Regions from separate parts of the Streptomyces sp. NPDC038213 genome, predicted to be linked through region 3. Evidence: riboswitches for the same ligand, from Rfam matches in the RefSeq annotation. Region 3 holds a riboswitch; each other region holds the start of a gene.
The links. Region 3 has a riboswitch for cyclic di-AMP ahead of ACZ7JZ_RS06980 (transglycosylase family protein). Riboswitches for the same ligand answer to the same signal wherever they lie in the genome.
Positions count from the first base shown of each region.

Region 1: linked by a shared signal. The riboswitch ahead of ACZ7JZ_RS09405 (M23 family metallopeptidase) and the one ahead of ACZ7JZ_RS06980 (transglycosylase family protein) in region 3 are both predicted to bind cyclic di-AMP.
Region 2: linked by a shared signal. The riboswitch ahead of ACZ7JZ_RS13105 (LysM peptidoglycan-binding domain-containing M23 family metallopeptidase) and the one ahead of ACZ7JZ_RS06980 (transglycosylase family protein) in region 3 are both predicted to bind cyclic di-AMP.

Region 1 covers NZ_JBVJYM010000005.1:13,446-20,023, forward strand. The annotation lists gene ACZ7JZ_RS09385 (sporulation protein) at 1-604, shown strand, start outside; gene lhgO (L-2-hydroxyglutarate oxidase) at 650-1,837, shown strand; gene trmB (tRNA (guanosine(46)-N7)-methyltransferase TrmB) at 1,992-2,774, shown strand; partial or broken gene ACZ7JZ_RS09400 (PrsW family intramembrane metalloprotease) at 2,818-3,645, shown strand; gene ACZ7JZ_RS09405 (M23 family metallopeptidase) at 3,644-4,669, opposite strand; cyclic di-AMP (ydaO/yuaA leader) riboswitch at 4,681-4,814, opposite strand; tRNA gene ACZ7JZ_RS09410 (tRNA-Met) at 5,174-5,247, opposite strand; gene ACZ7JZ_RS09415 (FBP domain-containing protein) at 5,399-5,887, opposite strand; gene ACZ7JZ_RS09420 (TetR/AcrR family transcriptional regulator) at 5,951-6,544, shown strand.
Region 2 covers NZ_JBVJYM010000006.1:363,068-369,645, forward strand. The annotation lists gene ACZ7JZ_RS13095 (MBL fold metallo-hydrolase) at 1-1,114, opposite strand, end outside; gene ACZ7JZ_RS13100 (SGNH/GDSL hydrolase family protein) at 1,373-2,176, opposite strand; gene ACZ7JZ_RS13105 (LysM peptidoglycan-binding domain-containing M23 family metallopeptidase) at 2,391-3,350, opposite strand; cyclic di-AMP (ydaO/yuaA leader) riboswitch at 3,355-3,531, opposite strand; gene ACZ7JZ_RS13110 (tyrosine-protein phosphatase) at 3,847-4,653, shown strand; gene ACZ7JZ_RS13115 (aspartate aminotransferase family protein) at 4,729-6,156, opposite strand; gene ACZ7JZ_RS13120 (1-deoxy-D-xylulose-5-phosphate synthase) at 6,153-6,578, opposite strand, start outside.
Region 3 covers NZ_JBVJYM010000003.1:389,323-395,900, forward strand. The annotation lists gene ACZ7JZ_RS06970 (cytochrome P450 family protein) at 1-206, shown strand, start outside; gene ACZ7JZ_RS06975 (transglycosylase family protein) at 343-1,392, shown strand; cyclic di-AMP (ydaO/yuaA leader) riboswitch at 1,690-1,860, shown strand; gene ACZ7JZ_RS06980 (transglycosylase family protein) at 1,864-2,559, shown strand; gene eno (phosphopyruvate hydratase) at 2,870-4,156, shown strand; gene ACZ7JZ_RS06990 (FtsB family cell division protein) at 4,307-4,789, shown strand; gene ACZ7JZ_RS06995 (DUF501 domain-containing protein) at 4,844-5,383, shown strand; gene ACZ7JZ_RS07000 (Ppx/GppA phosphatase family protein) at 5,380-6,321, shown strand.

The DNA.
Region 1 (6,578 bases), on a different contig from region 3:
CGTGCTCGCCTCCATGTCCCTCCAGGCCACCTACCGCGACTTCCCGGACGAGGGCGTGGACCTCGCCCAGGCGGCCGCCGAGCGCAACCGCGGCCTCGCCACGGCCCGCACCATGAGCTTCTTCCGCCTGGTCGAGGCGCGGGCGCACGCGAAGGCCGGGGACTCCCAGGCCGCCGGGGCCGCGCTGCGGGCCGCGGAGGGCTGGCTGGAGCGGTCCCGCGAAGGGGACTGCGACCCGGGATGGCTGGGTTTCTACTCGTACGACCGGTTCGCGGCGGATGCGGCGGAATGCTACCGGGACCTCAAACTCCCTCGGCAGGTACGCCGGTTCACCGAGCAGGCGCTGTCCCGGCCCACGGAGGAGTACGTGCGCTCGCACGGCCTGCGCCTGGTGGTCAGCGCCGTGGCCGAGCTGGAGTCCGGGAACCTGGACGCGGCCTGCGCCCAGGGGACCCGCGCGGTGGAGGTGGCGGGCCGGATCTCCTCGGCGCGCACCACCGAGTACGTCCGCGACCTGCTCCACCGCCTGGAGCCGTACGGTGACGAACCGCGCGTCGCGGAGCTCCGCGAGCGGGCGCGGCCCCTGCTGGTGACCCCCGCCTGACGGGTTTGTCAGTGCCGGGGTGCAGACTCGGACGTGGGAGGTGGCATGGACTGCGACGTACTGGTGATCGGCGGCGGGATCGTCGGCCTGTCGACCGCGTACGCGCTGTCGCGCCTGGCTCCGGGGACCCGGGTGGTGGTCCTGGAGAAGGAGCCGGGCCCGGCCCGGCACCAGACGGGGCGCAACAGCGGGGTGATCCACAGCGGGATCTACTACCGGCCGGGGTCCCTGAAGGCCCGGTTCGCGGTGCGCGGCGCGGCCGAGATGGTCAAGTTCTGCGCGGAGCACGACATCGCGCACGAGGTGACGGGCAAGCTGATCGTCGCCACGGAGCGCTCCGAGCTGCCGCGGCTGCACGCCCTCGTCCAGCGCGGCAGGGAGAACGGCATCCCCGTGCGCGAGCTCGGCCCCGCGCAGATCGCGGAGTACGAGCCGGAGGTCACGGGCCTGGCCGCGATCCACGTGGGCACCACCGGGATCGTGGACTACGGGCAGGTCGCCGCCCGTCTCGCCGAGGCCTCCGGCGCGGAGGTCGTCTACGGGGCAGAGGTCGACCTGATCTCGCGGCGGGCGACGGCCGTGGCCGTGCGGACCTCTTCGGGCCAGGTCTTCCGGGCCCGGGCGCTCGTGAACTGCGCGGGGCTCCAGTGCGACCGGGTGGCGCGGCTGGCCGGGGACGACCCGCAGATGCGGATCATCCCCTTCCGCGGGGAGTACTACGACCTGAAGCGCCCGGACCTCGTCCGCGGGCTGGTCTACCCCGTGCCGGACCCGGCCTTCCCCTTCCTCGGGGTGCACCTGACCCGCGGCATCGGCGGCGGGGTGCACGTCGGTCCCAATGCCGTCCCCGCGCTCGCCCGCGAGGGGTACGCGTGGCGGACGGTCCGGCCGCGGGACCTCGCGACCAGCGCGGCCTGGCCGGGATCCTGGCGGGTCGGCGCCCGGCACTGGCGGTACGGGGCCGGGGAGATCCGCCGGTCCCTGTCGAAGACGGCCTTCACGGCGGCCGTACGGAGGCTGCTGCCGGCGGTGACGGAGGCGGACCTCGTGCCTGCGGCTGCCGGGGTGCGGGCGCAGGCGGTGCTGCGGGACGGGGCGCTGGTCGACGACTTCCTCATCCGTGAGGCGCCGCGGACGGTGCACGTGCTGAACGCGCCGTCCCCCGCGGCGACGGCGTCCCTCCCCATCGGCCGCGAAATAGCCACCCGAACCCTCCCGACCCTCCACCCCTGACCCGGACCCACCCGGGACCCCGGTCCGCTGCGCGGGGCCGTTTCCCCTACCCGCGCAGCGGACCCGGGTCGCCCGCCCCCGTCCGGACGGACCCGGCTCCGCCGGGTCCGCGCGGGCTGCGGCCCGTAGAATCGGACGCACTGTGTCTGAGTCCATGAACCCCAGCCCCCAGCCGGAAGCCCCCTCCTACACCCCGCCCCGCTGGCGCACGGAGCCCCGCTTCCCCGACGGCCCCTCCCCCGACCCCGCCGGCTCCCACCACGAGCGCCGGATCCGCAGCTTCCAGCCGCGGCGCAGCCGGGTGACCACGGGCCAGGAGGACGCCCTGCGCCGCCTCTGGAGCACCTGGGGCCTGGACATCGACGGCCGGGAGGTCCTCGACCTCGACAAGCTCTTCGGCGGCCGCCCGGTGGTCCTGGAGATCGGCTTCGGCATGGGCGAGGCCACCGCCCAGATGGCCGCCGAGGACCAGGACACCGGCATCCTCGCCGCCGACGTGCACACCCCCGGCCAGGGCAACCTCCTCGCCCTCGCCGAGAAGGCCGGCATCGACAACGTCCGCGTGGCCAACGGCGACGCGATCATCCTGCTCCGCGAGATGCTGCCGCCCGCCTCCCTGGCCGGCCTGCGCGTCTACTTCCCGGACCCGTGGCCGAAGAAGCGCCACCACAAGCGCCGGCTGATCCAGCCCGAGTTCCTCTCCCTGGCCGCGACCCGCCTGGCCCCCGGCGCGGTGCTGCACTGTGCCACGGACTGGGAGCCGTACGCCGAGCAGATGCTCGACGTGCTCAGCGCCCACCCGGACTTCGAGAACACCCAGGCGGACGGCGGGTTCTCCCCGCGCCCGGAGTTCCGTCCGCTGACCCGCTTCGAGGGCCAGGGCCTGGACAAGGGGCACGTCGTACACGACCTGCTCTTCCGCCGCACCCAGAACTGAAAAGCCCGCCTCCGCCTCCGGCCCGCTCACTAGGGTCGGTGGCGTGTTCGGGACGTTTCCTCGCCCCTCGGCCCGGCTCAGCGGCGCCGCGCTGACCTGCGCGCTCGCGGCCGCCGGGGTGCTGATCCTGGTCCTGGTGCGGGAGCAGACCGGCACCCCGGGCTTCCTGGTGGGGCTCGGCCTGTCCGTGGTCCCCGTACCGCTGCTCGCCGCCGCCTTCCGCGGGCTGGGCGGACTGCGGCGGCCGCGCGCCGCGCCCTGGGGGCCGCTGCTGTTCGCCTTCGGCTGGGGCGCGTGCGCGGCGGCCCTGATCGCCATACTGGCCAACAGCTTCGCGGCCCGCTGGATGGCCGCGGCCGCCACCGACCCCTACGACGCCGACCAGTTGGGCTCGATCGCGATCGCCCCGGTGGTGGAGGAGACCGCGAAGGCGGCCGCCCTGCTCCTGCTGTTCGTCTTCCGCCGGGACCGGCTCGGCGGCTTCACGGACGGTTTCGTGCTCGCCGGATTCACCGCCACCGGCTTCGCCTTCACCGAGAACATCCTCTACCTCGGCAACGCCTTCGGGGAGGACCTCGCCGAGGGCACCCCGGTCCTGGCCTCGGTGACCGCCGCGACCTTCTTCGTGCGCATCGTGATGTCCCCGTTCGCGCACCCGCTGTTCACCGCCCTGACCGGGATCGGCTTCGGACTGGCCGCCGTGTCCGCAGGGCGCACGCGCCGCGTGCTGTACCCGCTCGGGGGGCTGCTCCTGGCGATGGGCGTGCACGCCCTGTGGAACAGCTCCCCCGACCTCGGCGAGTACGGCTTCTACTGGGTCTACGGGTCCGTGATGGCCCCGGCCTTCGCCCTGCTGACCTGGCAGGCGGTCAGACGGTCAGGCCCTTGCCCCGCAGCCACGCCAGCGGATCCTGGGTCTCCCCTCCCGAGCGCACCTCCAGGTGCAGGTGGGGACCGGTGACGTTGCCCGTGGCGCCGACGCGGCCGATGGTCTCGCCCGTGCCGACCGCGCCCGAGGTGACGGACATCGAGGAGAGGTGGCAGTACCAGATCTCCGTACCGTCGGCGAGGCGCAGGACGATCCGGTAGCCGTACGCGCCCGACCAGCCGGCGGAGACGATCGTGCCGCCGTGCACCGCCTTGACGGGCGTGCCGGTGGGGGCGGCGAAGTCCAGGCCGGTGTGCTGCCCGGAGGACCACATGGAACCGGAGGCCCCGTAGTACGAGGTGAGGGTGTACGAGGAGGTGGGCAGCGCGTAGCTGCCGGCGAGCTTGGCCAGCCGGGCCTCCTCCGCCGCGGCCTCCGCGGCCTCCGCGGCCGCCTTCGCGGCTGCCGCCTCCTCCGCCGCCTTGCGGGCCGCGGCCTCGGCGGCGGCTTCGGCGGCCTTGCGGGCAGCGGCCTGAGCGGCTGCGGCCTCCTTCGCCGCGGCCTCCTCGGCGGCCCTGGCGGCGGCCTCCTCGGCTGCGGCGGCCGCGGCATCGGACTGGGACTCGGCCTGCTGGAGGATCCGGTTGCGCAGCACCTCGCCGGCGTCGGTGCCGGATTCGGCCTGCTCGGGGGTGGCCCCGGCGGTGGTCAGCGGGGCCGTCACCGGGACGGTGGCGGGCAGGTCGGCCGCCAGGTCGGCGGTCGCGGAGCCGTCACCGGGCAGCAGCGAGGGGAGGGATATGGAGACCTGCGGCCGGTCCTGCGCGGTGGCTATGCCGCCCGCTCCGACGGCGGCGATGACGCCGACGCCGAGGACCGTGGAACTGCGGGCGAGGCCGCCGCGCTGCTTGACCACGCGGTGGCGGCCCCGGACGGGGCGGACGGAGTCCTCGGTGGGGTTCCACGCGCCCCACGCACCGGCGTCGGGAACCTCGGAGGCTTCAGGGGTAGGCCTGTTGGACGCCACGGGGGCGCACTCCTTTCCTTCCTTCTCGCCTACCGGGTTAGCTGACGGGTTCGGAGCAGGAAGGTCTCCTACGGGCCGGATCGACCCGATTCACCCCAATGTGTTGGTTCCCCGGTTCCCTTGCGGGATTCGGCGCGCACGCGCACGGAGCCGCCTCTTGCGACGGCCGTGACGACCGCGCTGCGTTATCGAACGGTAATAGACAACAGGGAGTGATTCCAAGCTGTTGCGCTTGATCCCTCGCGTGTATCGGCCACGCTCTGACCGGCTCTGGCCTGGGCTTTTCCCTCCAGGAGTGGATCAACTGGGGCATTCTCCCGGCCTGATGGGTACACCTTCAGCCACGCCCGGCCTTTGACGGTCCGTCAACCGGACTGCGGAGCGCGGCCTTTCGCTCACGCTCCGTACCGGCCGGTGCGCCGGTGCGCGGACACGCTTCCGCGCACCGGCCCCGGACATGCAATCAGGGCCCGGATCCAAAAGGATCCGGGCCCTGATCATCAGTAGCGGGGACAGGATTTGAACCTGCGACCTCTGGGTTATGAGCCCAGCGAGCTACCGAGCTGCTCCACCCCGCGTCGGTAAACACAAGCTTACGCTATCCGCGGGGCTCCTCGCGCCACCTTTCCCCGCGGCCACGACGGAAGCGCCGGAAACCACCCGCCACAGCAGGCCCGCGCCACGGCGAGCCCCCCGCCACAGCAGGCCCGCACCACCGCAAGCCGCCCGTCACAGCGAGCCCAGGAACCCGTCCAGGTTCCGCCGCATCCTCTCGATCTGCTCCTCCACGGTCAGCGACTCCTCGAACCTCCCCCCGGGCTCCGGCCGCTTCTTCCCCCGCACGTACAGCGGGCAGTCCAGGTCGGTGCACATGTACAGCCCGACCGAGTTCCCCTCGCGGCCCTCGCGGCCGGTTTTGCGGGCCGTCATCAGCGAGACCCCGCCGCCGGCGTGCGTGGTCAGGCACAGCGAGCACATGCTGCGGTGCAGGAAGCCCTTGCGCGCCGCGGGGAAGCGCAGCGCGATGCCCGTGAGCCGGCCCCCGTGCTCGGTGACCAGGTAGCTCCGGTCCGGCGCGGAGAGGTCGCGCCAGCCCAGGAAGTCCAGGTCCGCCCAGGGGCGCTCGGCCAGGTCGCGCGGCAGCGGCAGCCGCTGCGCCTCGCCCTTCGAGCAGTTGACGAACGAGCCGCGGATCTCCCGCTCAGTGAGTGCCTTCATACCGGCACGCTAATCTTTCCTAGAGTCCCTAGGCAAACGATTAAATACTTTCAGGAGCTGCCCGTGCCCCGAGCCGGACTGACCCCCGAGCGCGTCGTGGCCGCCGCCGCGGACCTCGCCGACGCCCGGGGCCTCGACGGGGTCACCGTCTCCGCCCTCGCCCGCGGCCTCGGTGTGAAGGACGCGAGCCTGTACGCCCACGTACGCGGCCTCCAGGACCTGCGCGCCCGGATCGCCGCGGACTCGGCCGCCCGCTTCGCCGACCTGCTCACCGAAGCCCTCGCGGGCCGCGCCGGCCGCGAGGCCCTGGCCGCCTTCGCCACGGCGTACCGGACCTTCGCCGTACGCCATCCGGGCCGGTACGCCGCCACCCAGCTGACGCTGCCCGCCGAGACCCTCGCGGCCTCCCCGGGCCACCGCCGGCTCGTGGAGCTCACGTACGCCCTCCTGCACGGGTACGGGCTCCCCGAACCGGCCCTCACCGACGCCGTCCGCCTGCTCCGCAGCACCTTCCACGGGTTCGCGGCCCTCGAGGCGGCCGGCGGCTTCGGCCACCCGCGCCCCCTCGACGCTTCCTGGGACGCCGTCCTCGACGCCCTCCACACCGCCCTCACCCGGTGGCCGCCCACCACCCCGCCGGCCACCCCGGCCCCATGAGCCCCGCACCCGCATCCGGGTGCGCCGCGTCCTC
Region 2 (6,578 bases), on a different contig from region 3:
GGTCGGAGACCGCGCGCCACCAGGGGTCGGCCGGGAGGGTGCCGGCCGGTTCGAAGGGCTCGCCGGGGCGGGGTACGGCCACCGCCTGGCCCGCCTCCTGGGCGGCGTCGCGGGTCCACTCGCCCGGCTCCGCCCAGGCGTGCGGGGCCAGGTTGAACGTGCCCCAGTGGATCGGCAGCAGGACCCCGTGCGGGGCCCCGCCCTGGAGGTCGAGGTGGGCCCGCACGCCCTCGGCCGGGGTCATGTGGATGTCCGGCCAGAACTCGCTGTACGCACCGATCTGGATCATCGTGGCGTCGAAGGGGCCGTGCTCGGCGCCGATCTCGCGGAAGCCGGGGAAGTAGCCCGTGTCCCCGCTGTGGTAGATCCGGTGCCGGTCGCCCGCGACGACCCAGGAGGCCCAGAGGGTGTGCTGCTGGTTGCGCAGGCCGCGGCCGCAGAAGTGGCGGGCCGGGGTCGCGGTCAGGGAGAGGCCGGCGATCTTGGCGGTCTCGTTCCAGTCCAGTTCGCGGATGCGGTCCGCGGAGACCCCCCAGCGCTCCAGGTGCGCGCCGACGCCGAGCGGTACGGCGAAGACCGTGTCCGTGCCGACGAGGGCGGTGATGGTGGGGAGGTCGAGGTGGTCGTAGTGGTCGTGGGAGATCACCACGGCGTCGACCGGGCCGAGCGCGGCCAGCGGGACCGGTGCGGCGTGCAGCCGCTTGGGGCCGGCGAAGGGGAAGGGCGAGCAGCGCTCCCCCCAGACGGGGTCGAAGAGCACCCGGCGGCCGTCGATCTCGGCGAGGACGCTGGAGTGGCCCATCCAGGTGAGGCGCAGGCCGGTGGCGGGCGGCCGGGAGATGTCCTTGAGCGTGGTGGGGTGGACCGGGATGGCCGCCCGGGGGGCCCGGCGGGCCCGCTCCTCGCGGCGGAAGTAGACCTTGGCGAATTCGAGCGTCGAGCCCGTGGGGCGGCGCCGGGCCCCGACCGGGTTCTGGAAGACCCCGTCCGCGAAGTTCGGGGAGCGGCGGATGCGCTCCATGCGGGCGCCCGAGGGGTCCGCGCCGAAGGAGGCGGGGCGCAGGGCGCGCAGTTCGGAGCGGAGATCTCTGGAGCCGGAGCCGGAGCCGGTCAAGGCGCCTCCTGGTGGGGTCGGGCGGGTGGGCGGGCGCCGGGCGGGCGGCCGGCGCCCCGGGGCCGGCAGGGCCGCGGTCCGCGGGGCTGCGGTCGCCGCCGGCACTGCACACAGGCACGATAGGCCCGCGCGGTCCCGGTGGGAGCGGTGCTCCCACCCCTCCCAACGCGTGTCCGGGCCCGGGGATTCCTGCGGGCCCGGCCGGGTGCCTCCCGCGGCCCGCTTCCGCGCGGCCCGTGGAGCCTTCCGCCCGCGGGCTTACAGGGGCAGCAGGTCGGGGCGCTTGGGTTCGACGTGGTCGCCGGAGGACTCCCCGCGCAGGCGCCGCCCGATCCACGGCACGAGGTACTCGCGGGCCCACTGGATGTTGTCCCGGGTGGCCTCCGCCGACCCCCTGGGCTGCTGCGGGGGCCAGGGCTGGTCCGGGTCCGCGGGCACCGGCAGGCCGAGCACCTGCGCGGCGCGCAGGGCGACGCGGGTGTGCCCCTCGGGCGACAGGTGCAGGCGGTCGTCGTCCCAGGCCCGGCGGTCCTGTACGGACCGCAGCGACCAGAGGTCGAGTACGGGGCAGTCGTAGCGGTCGGCGATGGCGCGCACGTGCGCGGAGTACGTGGCCACCTTGCCGCGCAGGTGCTTGAGCACCGGTACGCCGCGGGTGTCGAAGCCCGTGGTGATCATGACGGTGCCGACGGCGCCGGCGAGGTCGGCGACGGCCGCCTCGAAGCGCTCGGCCACGTCGTCGGGGTCGCTGCCGGGCCGGATGATGTCGTTGCCGCCCGCGCAGAAGCTGACCAGGTCGGGGGCGAGCTCCTTGGCGCGCGGGACCTGCTCCGAGACGATCTGGTCGAGGAGCCGGCCCCGGACGGCGAGGTTCGCGTACCGGAAGTCGTGCTCCTCGCGCCGGTCCGCGAGGAGTACGGCGAAGCGGTCGGCCCAGCCCACGAAGGCGTCGCCGGGACCGGGGTCGCCCACGCCCTCGGTGAAGCTGTCGCCGAGCGCCACGTACGAGCCGATGCGCGCGTCGGATCCGCTGAGTGCCTGAAGAGTCGATTCGCCTGCCACGGGAGCACATCTTTCACCGAAGGGTGTGACCTACGCGACCGTAGGCAGGGGTTGACGCAGGGTGATCTATACCACCCGGTCAGTTTCGGCCATGCCGGAATACGCCGCAGCCGGGCCGCGGGAACGGCTGCGGCCGGGGTCCGGGACCCTTCGGTTCCGGACCCCGGCCGGGGTCGCACTGCGCTGCGGGCGGCGGCTGCCGCCCGCGCTGCCGTCAGATGCCGACGCCGTTGCCGCGCAGGTAGGCGAGGGGGTCGATGTCCTGGCCGTAGGAGGGGCCGGTGCGGATCTCGAAGTGCAGGTGGGGCCCGGTGGAGTTGCCGGTGGAGCCCGACAGGCCGATGGTGGTGCCCGCGGAGACGCTCTGGCCCGCGGAGACGTTCAGCGAGGACAGGTGGGCGTACTGGGAGTAGCGGCCGTCCGTGTGGCGGATGACGACCTCGTTGCCGTACGCGCCGGCCCAGCCGGCCGAGACCACGGTGCCCGAGCTGACGGCGCGCACGCTGGTGCCCGTACCCACGGAGAAGTCCACTCCGGTGTGGTAGCCGCTGGACCACATGCCGCCGCCCTGGCGGTAGGGGGTGGTGACGGAGGCGGCCACGGGGGCGGAGAAGGCGGCGCCGGAGGGGGCCTGCGCGGCCTCGGGGGCGACGGCCTTCGGGGCCGCGGCCTTGGGGGCGGCCTCGGCGGCGCGCTCGGCGGAGCGGGAGGCGCGCGGGGCGGAGGAGCCCTTCTTCTCCGGGTTCTCCTGCGTACGGGCCTCGGAGCGCTTCTGGGAGGCCGCGGCGGCGGGGGCCTTGCCGCCGAGGGTCAGCTCCAGGCCGGGGTGGATCATCGAGGGGTCGGAGCCGACGGCGGCCCTGTTGTCCTCGTACAGCCGCTCCCAGCCGCCCGCGAGGTTCTCGCGCTCGGCGATCTTCGAGAGGTAGTCGCCCGCGACGACGGTGTAGACGGAAGGGGCGGCCTGGTCCGCCGCGGGGGCCGCGGCCTTCGCCGGGGCCGCCTTCGACGGGGCGGCCGAGACCGCGGCCGGCGCGGCGGACTGCTCCGCGGCCTGGGCGCCGGAGGCCCCGATCAGCGGCAGCGCCAGCGCGGCGCCGCCGGTGCCGGCCGCGACGAATCCGCGGGCGATCGTGCTGGACTTGGGACGGCGGTGCTTACCCTTTCCGGGCATGGCGCATTCCTCTCCGTCGCCTGCGAGGTGAGCTGTCGGGTTCGGACTGGAGATGTCCGGCCGCGCGAGCTGCGCCCGCGGGGCTTCACCCCGAGCCGTTCCGGATCGTTCTCCGGTACGGCGGCTTACCTGGTTCCCCCGCTCCTGCCGCACGTAATTGTTCGGATGCGGTTTCCGGGTGGCGGCAGGACTCGGCGTTCCACCCGGCTCGGCGGTGACCGTAATCCAGTGCGGCCGAGCGGAACAAGCCGTGAATTCACCACCGGATTCCGGGGGCTGAATGATCGCCGGAATTCCGGTCACTGTCCGTCTATTGCAGTCGTGTAACAGCCGTCGCCACAAGGGAATTAAGCATTCCGCCACCGCCACGCACGGTCACCGTATGATTCTGCTCACGAGCGCCGCTCACATCTGCCCGTCGGATGCGGCAACTTGACGCCAAGTAGCGCAATTCGGACAGATCACCCTCCACCTCGGCCGAACCGCAGGAGTCCGCGTGACCCAGCCCATACCCCCCGCCCCGCCCGCGGAGCCGGAGCTCACCGGAGTCCGCAACTTCCGTGACGTAGGCGGCCTTCCGACTAGGGACGGGCGTACGGTTCGTACCGGGCATCTGTTTCGAAGCGGACATCTCGCTCATGCCACCGAGGCGGACGCGGCCTTCCTGGCCTCCCTCGGGCTGCACACCGTCTTCGACTTCCGCAATGCGGCCGACCAGTCCCTCGAAGGGCCCGACGTGGAGCTCCCGGGCGTACGGAACGTGAACGTCCCGCTCTCCGACCCCGCCGACGGCCACGAGTTCTGGCAGATGGTCCGCAACGGCGACCTGGCCCAGCTCCAGCAGATCCTGGGCGAGGGCAGGGCCGCGGCCAGGATGTCCCGTTCGTACCGGCAGATCATCGTGGAGCGGGCTCCCGACCACAGCCGCGTCCTGCACGCCGTCGCCGAGGACAGCGTCCCCGTCCTGATGCACTGCGCCGCGGGCAAGGACCGGGCCGGCCTCTCCATCGCCGTCACCCTGCTCGCCCTCGGCGTCGAGCGCGACGCCATCACCGCGGACTACCTGGAGTCCAACGCCCCGCACCGGCGCTACCGGCTGCGGCGCGGCGCCGACACCGACGCCGAGCGCTCCCCCGAGGCGCTGGCCCTCCTGAGCCCCCTCTTCGAGGCGCGCGCCGCGTACCTGGACGCCGCCTTCGAGGCCGTCACGGAGACCTGGGGCAGCACCGGCGCCTACCTGTCCGAGGGGCTCGGCCTCGCGCCCGCCACCCTGGAGCGGCTGCGCGACCGGCTCCTGCACTGAGCGGACCGGCGCCGGCACCGGGCCCGGGCGGGCCGCGGACGGGCCGCCCCGTCCGCACGGCCCCCGCCCGGCGCCTCAGCGGTTCGCGACCGCCTGCCTGACGAGCGTCCGCCCGAAGTCCCACATCAGCCCGCCGCCCCCGTGGGCCTCGTCCATGACGGCCCGGAAGGCGGCCACGAACCGGTCGACGTCGGCCCCGTCCACGACGAGCGGCGGAATCAGCTTGATGACCTCCATGTGGTCCCCCGACACCTGGGTCAGGATCCGGTGCTTCTGGAGCAGCGGTACGACGACCATCTGCGCGAACAGCCCCTTGCGGGCCGCCTGGAGCACCTTCCACCGGCTGCGCAGCCCCAGCGAGGAGGGCCGCCCGAACTCGATGCCGATCATCAGCCCGCGCCCGCGGACCTCGTGCAGCAGCTCGTACTCGTCCACCATCGCCGCCAGCCGCGAGCGCAGCAGCTCCCCCGTCTCCCGGGAGCGCGCGACGAGCCGCTCGTCCTCCATCACGGACAGCACGGCCAGCCCGGCGGCCATGGCCTGGGCGTTGGAGCCGAAGCTCGCCGAGTGCACGAGCACCCGGTCCATCGAGGAGTACACCTTCTTGAAGATCCAGTCCCGGCCCAGGGTGGCGCCCACCGGCACGTACCCCCCGGACAGGGCCTTGGCCACGCACACCAGGTCGGGTTCCACGCCCGGTTCGTGCTGGTACGCGTAGAAGTCCCCGGTGCGGCCGAGCCCGGTCTGGACCTCGTCGGCGATCAGCAGGGCCCGGTGGCGGTGCAGCAGCTCCTGCGCCGCCTTCAGGTAGCCGGGGGGCGCCGCGTGCACGCCCTTGCCCTGGACCGGCTCCACGATGAGCGCCGCCACGTCCCCGCGGCGCAGCTCGCGCTCCAGCGCCCCCAGGTCCCCCAGCGGGACGGCGGTGTCCGGCAGCAGCGGGGCGAACCCGTCGCGGAAGCCGTCCTCCCCGTTGACCGACAGGGCGCCCGTGGTGAGCCCGTGGAAGGCGTGGGCGCAGTACAGGACCCGGGGGCGGCCGGTGGCGTACCGGGCGAATTTGAGTGCGGTCTCCACGGCCTCCGTGCCGCTGTTGCCGAAGAACACCCGGTCCAGGTGCGGGCTGTGCGCCAGGAGCCGTTCGGCGAGCAGTCCGGGCAGGGGCTGGCAGTCGAAGCGGGTCAGGTCGGCGAGCGAGAGGTCCAGGACCTCGTGCAGGGCCCTGCGGACCACCGGGTGGTGGCGCCCCACCCCCATCACCCCGAAGCCCGCGAGCATGTCGAGGTAGTCGTTGCCCTCGGCATCCCAGAAGTGGGCGCCCTCGGCCCGTACGTAGACCTTGTCGAAGCCGATGGTGTGGAGCATCCGCGGCAGCTGCGGATTGAGGTGGCGGCCGTGCAGCGCGTACCGCTCCTCGCCGCGCTCGGCGAGCAGCCGGCCCAGGTCGAATCCGCCGGGGGCGGCGGCCTCCGGGTGCTTGCCGGCCGGGGGCTCGTCGGTCATGTGCTCTTCTCCTCAACCTGGTCGGTGGTGCGGTCCTGCGGGCGGGCGCCCAGGGCCTCGCTGATGCCCCGGGCGATCGCCGCCGGGGTCAGTCCGATGTCCGCGAGCACCTCGGAGCGCTTCGCGTGGGCGAGGAAGCGCCCGGGGACCCCGAAGGTGCGCAGGGGCACGTCCACCCCGGCGTCCCGCAGCACCTGTCCCACCGCCCAGCCGGCCCCGCCGCTGCGGCTGCCGTCCTCGGCCACGGCCACGAGCCGGTAGCCGCGGGCCAGCGGCGCGAGCGCCGGGTCCAGGGGTTTGACCCAGCGGGGGTCGACGACCGTGCAGCCGGTGCCGCGCTCGGCGAGCAGGGCGGCGGCCTCCAGGCAGACGGGGGCGAGCGCGCCGACGGAGACGAGGAGCACGTCCGGCGGGGCGCCCGC
Region 3 (6,578 bases):
AGCACCTGGGCTACGGGCACGGCATCCACTACTGCCTCGGCGCCCCGCTCGCCCGGCTGGAGGGCCAGACGGCCCTGGCCACCCTGCTGACCCGGCTGCCGGACCTGCGGCTCGCGGTCGATCCGTCCGAACTGCGCTGGCGCGGCGGGCTCATCATGCGCGGACTGCGCACGCTGCCGGTGGAGTTCACCCCGCGGGCGAACTGAACCGGAGTCAATCATTCCTGACGGACCATCAGGAATGTGATCTTTACGTGATCTGCGCTGCATCGACTTGTAACAAGCGTTCGAAGCCCGCTACGTTCGCCGTCACCTGCTCAGCCCACGGGAAGGGTCCACCCTCATGCGCTCCGGGAACGGCCGCCACAGAAAGCCTCGTCAGGCCCCCGCGATCGTCGTCACGGCCGGTGTCACCGGCTCGGCGCTCGCGCTGCCCCTGCTCGCCGCCGGCTCCGCATCAGCCGCCGACACCGCCACGTGGGACAAGGTCGCCGAGTGCGAGAGCGGCGGCACGTGGAGCGCCGACTTCGGCAACGGCTCCTACGGCGGGCTCCAGTTCACCCAGGAGCAGTGGAAGGGCGCGGGCGGCACCGAGTTCGCCTCCCGCCCCGACCTCGCCTCCCGCTCCCAGCAGATAGCCGTGGCCGAGCGGGTGCTCGCCGCGCAGGGCCCGGAGGCCTGGCCGCTGTGCGCCGGCCCGTCCGGACTGACCAAGTCCGGCCCCAAGGCCGATGTGGACCCCGGCTCGGCGGACTCCGTCCGCCCGGTCAGCCCGGCCCCGGTGCGCCCCGACCACGTGGTCCCCGGCGCCCCGGAGGCCCCCGCGAAGCCCACCCCGCCGGCCGCCCCGGGTACGCCCACCCCGCCCGCGACCCCGGGCACGCCCAGCGTCCCGGCCACCCCCGGTACGCCCACGGTCCCCGCGACCCCTGGCACGCCGACCGTCCCCGCCACCCCGGGCACGCCCGGCACCCCGACCGACCCGGCGACCCCGACCCCCGGCACGCCGGCCACCCCGGGCACGCCGACGACCCCGGCCACCCCCGGGGCCACGGACCCGGCCTCGCCGGGCATCCCGGCGACCCCCGGCGGCCCGGCCGTCCCCGCCACCCCGGAGGGTCCCGCCACCACTCCCGCCCCGGGCGAGGGCACCGGCAAGCACCGCGGCGCGCCCGCGGACGAGTCCGGCGGCACCGGAGCTGACGGCACGTCGGCGGCCGGGGCCGAGGAGCCCGTGTACATCGTCAAGGCGGGTGACAGCCTGTCGGAGATCGCGGACGCCAAGGGTGTGAAGGGCGGATGGGGCGCCCTGTACGAGGCGAACGAGTCCGTCATCGGCGGGGACGCGGACCTCATCAAGCCCGGCCAGAATCTCGATCTAAGCGAGAAATAGGGACACTTCGGGCCGCTCGACGCGGGTTTGATGCCCCGTTACAGGACTAAATGTCCGAGTTCGAGGAAATGAGACATGCGTCTCTTCGCCTCAACTGGCGCGCCCCGCCGTGATGATTCCGTAATACGCGCGCTCACCTGCGCAAACGTTCCTGTGGGTGAGTCAACTATGGGCGTTTTCTCCCCGATGTCCGTCCTTGAACATCGGGGAGGCGTCTGCCTACGGTCTGAACCGCTCGCCACCGCGGGCTCCTTCGACCGCATCGCCGAATCCTGCCGGCGGCCGGGGGGAACAGTCGTCGCGCAAGCGCCGAAGGCAGGAGCGGGGGACCCAAGGTAGGTGCCGCGCCCGGCCGTTGAGAGACGGTCACGGGACGGCTAGGGGTGAAGCCGTGCGCCAGACGCACGGCCGGGCGACTTCACCGCCCGAACCCGACAGCTCACCTCGCAGGCGTCGGTGAGGAGAAGTTCCATGCTGCTTTCCGGCAAGGGCAAGCACCGCCGCCCCTCGAAGGCCACCCGCATCGCGACCGCCGCCGGTGTCACCGGTGTCGCCATCGCCGCCCCGCTGATGGCCGCGGGCACCGCCAGCGCCGCCACCACCTCCGAGTGGGACGCCGTCGCCCAGTGCGAGTCCGGCGGCAACTGGTCGATCAACACCGGCAACGGCTACTACGGCGGCCTGCAGTTCGCCCCGTCCACCTGGGCCGGCTTCGGCGGCACGGCGTACGCCCCCAACGCCCACCAGGCCTCCAAGTCCCAGCAGATCGCCGTGGCCGAGAAGGTCCTCGCGGTCCAGGGCAAGGGCGCCTGGCCGAGCTGCGGCGTCGGCCTCTCCCGCGCCGCCAACGACGCCTCCTCCGAGGCCGGCAGCGGCTCCTCTTCCTCCTCGAAGCCCGCCGCCCCGAAGCCCTCCGCCACGAAGAAGGCCGAGAAGCGCGCCGAGACCCGCAGCGAGTCCGCGCCCACCACCCGCTCCGAGCGCGGCGCGGCCCAGGGCTTCAAGAAGGGCACCGGCTCCTACGAGGTCAAGGCCGGCGACACCCTCGGCACCATCGCCGACGCCAACGGCGTGGCCGGCGGCTGGGCGAAGCTCTTCGAGCTGAACGGGGACATCGTCTCCGACGCCAACCTCATCTACCCGGGCCAGATGCTCAAGCTCTCCTGACCCCCCCCGGCCCTGCGCGTCCGCGGTGAATCCGCAGGGTCACCGGAAGGCCCGCGCCCCGCGCGGGCCCGCCCGGCACCGGACTGCCCCGCCCGGCGCGTCATCCCCCCCGACGCGCCGGGCGGCGGCGTGTCCCGGGGGAGTTGATCAAGGGTCTTATGTCCTGTAAGGCGGGTATTCGGACCCTTTTTCGTCCCAGGACCCGGGCGGTCGGGCGGCCGACCCCCCCGAGCCGGTTAGGCTCTAGACCGGCAGGGCCACCGCACGGCCCACACGCCGCCGCACACCCAGCGTCACATCCCAGAAGGAGATGCTCGTGCCGTCCATCGACGTCGTCGTAGCCCGGGAAATCCTGGACTCCCGAGGCAACCCCACGGTCGAGGTCGAGGTGGGCCTCGACGACGGCAGCACCGGCCGTGCTGCCGTCCCGTCCGGAGCCTCCACCGGTGCCTTCGAGGCCATCGAGCTCCGCGACGGCGACCCCAACCGCTACATGGGCAAGGGCGTCGAGAAGGCCGTCCTGGCCGTCATCGAGCAGATCGGCCCGGAGCTCGTCGGCTACGACGCCACCGAGCAGCGCCTGATCGACCAGGCCATGTTCGACCTGGACGCCACGGACAACAAGGGCTCCCTCGGCGCCAACGCCATCCTGGGCGTCTCCCTCGCCGTGGCGCACGCCGCCTCCGAGGCCTCGGACCTGCCGCTGTTCCGCTACCTCGGCGGCCCGAACGCGCACCTGCTGCCCGTTCCGATGATGAACATCCTCAACGGCGGGTCGCACGCCGACTCCAACGTCGACATCCAGGAGTTCATGATCGCGCCGATCGGCGCCGAGTCCTTCTCCGAGGCCCTGCGCTGGGGTGCCGAGGTCTACCACACCCTCAAGAAGGTCCTCCACACCAAGGGCCTCTCCACCGGCCTGGGCGACGAGGGCGGCTTCGCCCCGAACCTGGACTCCAACCGCGCCGCCCTCGACCTCATCGTCGAGGCCATCAAGCAGGCCGGCTACGTCCCGGGCAAGGACATCGCGCTCGCGCTCGACGTCGCCGCGTCCGAGTTCTACAAGGACGGCAAGTACGAGTTCGAGGGCCAGTCCCGCTCGGCCGCCGAGATGACCGAGTACTACGCGGAGCTCGTCGAGGCCTACCCGCTCGTCTCCATCGAGGACCCGCTCTTCGAGGACGACTGGGCCGGCTGGAAGGTCATCACCGACAAGCTCGGCGCCAAGGTCCAGATCGTCGGCGACGACCTCTTCGTCACCAACCCCGAGCGCCTCGCCCGCGGCATCGAGGAGGGCTCCGCCAACGCCCTGCTCGTGAAGGTGAACCAGATCGGTTCCCTGACCGAGACCCTCGACGCCGTCGAGATGGCCCAGCGCAACGGCTTCAAGTGCATGATGTCGCACCGCTCCGGCGAGACCGAGGACGTCACCATCGCCGACCTCGCCGTCGCCGTGAACTGCGGCCAGATCAAGACCGGCGCCCCGGCCCGCTCGGACCGCGTCGCCAAGTACAACCAGCTGCTGCGCATCGAGGAGATCCTCGACGACGCCGCCGTGTACGCGGGCCGCAGCGCGTTCCCCCGCTTCAAGGGCTGATCACCTCCCCGCAGGTCCAGCGCTGCGACCGGAAGGGTGCACCGGCCCACGGCAAACCTTTCCGATCGCAGCACTAGCCTCCGTACGTCCCCGCCCCCGGTCCCGTACCGTGTGCGGGGACGTACGTGTGTAGGTGAGGGAGGCGGACACATGGCCGGGAACCGGGACCGGTTCTCCACCGCGACCAGGCTCAAGCAGCTCGGGGAGCGGACCGCCGCCCACGTGTACCGCTCGCAGTCCCGCCGCCAGGTCCGGCGCAGCCGCCTGACCGGCCGCGCGGCCCTGCTCGCCCTGGTCCTGTGCACGCTGATCGTCGCCCTCGCGTACCCCATGCGGCAGTACGTGTCCCAGCGCTCGGACATCTCCGAGCAGCAGCGCACCGCCGACGAGGCCCGCCAGCGCCTGGAGGAGCTGCGGGACGAGAAGGCGCGCTGGCAGGACCCGGCGTACGTCGAGCAGCAGGCCCGCCGCCACCTCCACTACGTACGGCCCGGGGAGGTCGGCTACACCGTGATCGACCCGGAGGAGGCGGCCGAGGAGCGCCGCCGCGCCGGGGAGGGCACCAGCGACCGGCCCTGGTACTCCAACGTCTGGGACGGCGTCGACAAGGCCGACCACCCAGAAGACAACTAGTCAGACGCGGACCGCGCCGGTCCGCCGGACCCGAACGAAGAGACTTCCGCAGGCATGCAGACGCCCCCGCCCCAGACCGACCGCACCGAGCCGACGGCCGCCGACATCGACGCGTTCCAGCAGCAGCTGGGCCGTCCGCCGCGCGGACTGCGGGCCATCGCGCACCGCTGCCCCTGCGGACAGCCCGACGTGGTCGAGACCGCCCCGCGCCTCCCCGACGGCACCCCCTTCCCCACCACGTACTACCTGACCTGCCCGCGGGCCGCCTCCGCCATCGGCACCCTGGAGGGCTCGGGGCTGATGAAGGAGATGCAGGACCGCCTCTCCACCGACCCCGAACTGGCCGCGCAGTACCGGGCCGCGCACGAGGACTACATCCGCCGCCGCGACGCGATCGAGGTGCTGGAGGGCTTCCCCAGCGCCGGCGGGATGCCGGACCGGGTCAAGTGCCTGCACGTGCTCGTCGGGCACTCCCTGGTCGCGGGCCCGGGCGTGAACCCCTTCGGCGACGAGGCCCTGGCCCTGCTCCCCGAGTGGTGGGCCAAGGGCCCCTGCGTCACCGCGTGCGGGGAGCGGACGGAGGAGACCGCGTGACCCGGGTCGCGGCCGTCGACTGCGGTACGAACTCCATCCGGCTGCTCGTCGCGGACTGCGACCCGGCCACCGGCGAGCTGGTCGAGCTGGACCGGCGGATGACCGTGGTCCGGCTGGGCCAGGGCGTGGACCGGACCGGCCGGCTGGCGCCCGAGGCCCTGGAGCGGACCTTCGCGGCCTGCCGCGAGTACGCCGCCGTGATCAAGGAGCTGGGCGCCGAGCGGCTGCGGTTCGTGGCCACCTCGGCCTCCCGCGACGCCGAGAACCGCGAGGAGTTCACCGCCGGGGTCCTCGCCGTCTTGGGCGTGGAGCCCGAGGTGATCTCCGGGGAGCAGGAGGCGGAGTTCTCCTTCACCGGGGCCACCAGGGAGCTGACCGCGCACGAGCACCTGGAGCGGCCGTTCCTGGTGGTGGACATCGGCGGCGGCTCCACGGAGTTCGTGGTCGGTGCCGACCGCGTGCAGGCCGCCCGCTCCGTGGACATCGGCTGCGTCCGCATGACCGAGCGGCACCTGGTCGTGGACGGGACCGTGACCGACCCGCCGACCGCGGAGCAGGTCGCGGCGGTCCGCGCCGACATCGAGGCCGCCCTCGATCTGGCGGCCGAGACGGTCCCTCTGGCCGGGGCCCGGACCCTGGTCGGCCTGGCCGGCTCCGTGACCACGGTCGCGGGGATCGCCCTGGGCCTGGACGCGTACGACTCCGCGGCCATCCACCACGCCCGGATCCCGTACGAGACGGTCCGCGAGATCACCGGGCGGATGCTGACCTCCACCCACGCCGAGCGCGCCGCGTACGGGGTCATGCACCCCGGCCGCGTGGACGTCATCGGCGCGGGCGCCCTGGTCCTCCTCGCGATCATGGAGCGCACCGGCGCCGCGGAGGTCGTCGTCTCCGAGCACGACATCCTCGACGGCATCGCCTGGTCGCTGGCCTGAGCGGTTCCGCCGGCATCCTCCGGAGGCCCGCGGGGCCCCCGGAGGGCCCCCGCGGAGGGACTTTGGTCCCGGCCTCCGGAGAAAGTTCGTGAAGTTCTTCACAAGGAAAAAGAGCCTGTCGGCCTCAATGGAAGGCGTTCGAGGGGTATTTCGGCGCCGATCCAAGGTCGACGGGCCCTTTTCGTCTGATTGCCGGAGGGTGTGCCATCCGTGTCAGACGTATGAACGAAGGTGGTGGTCCAGTCCGCGGACAGGGC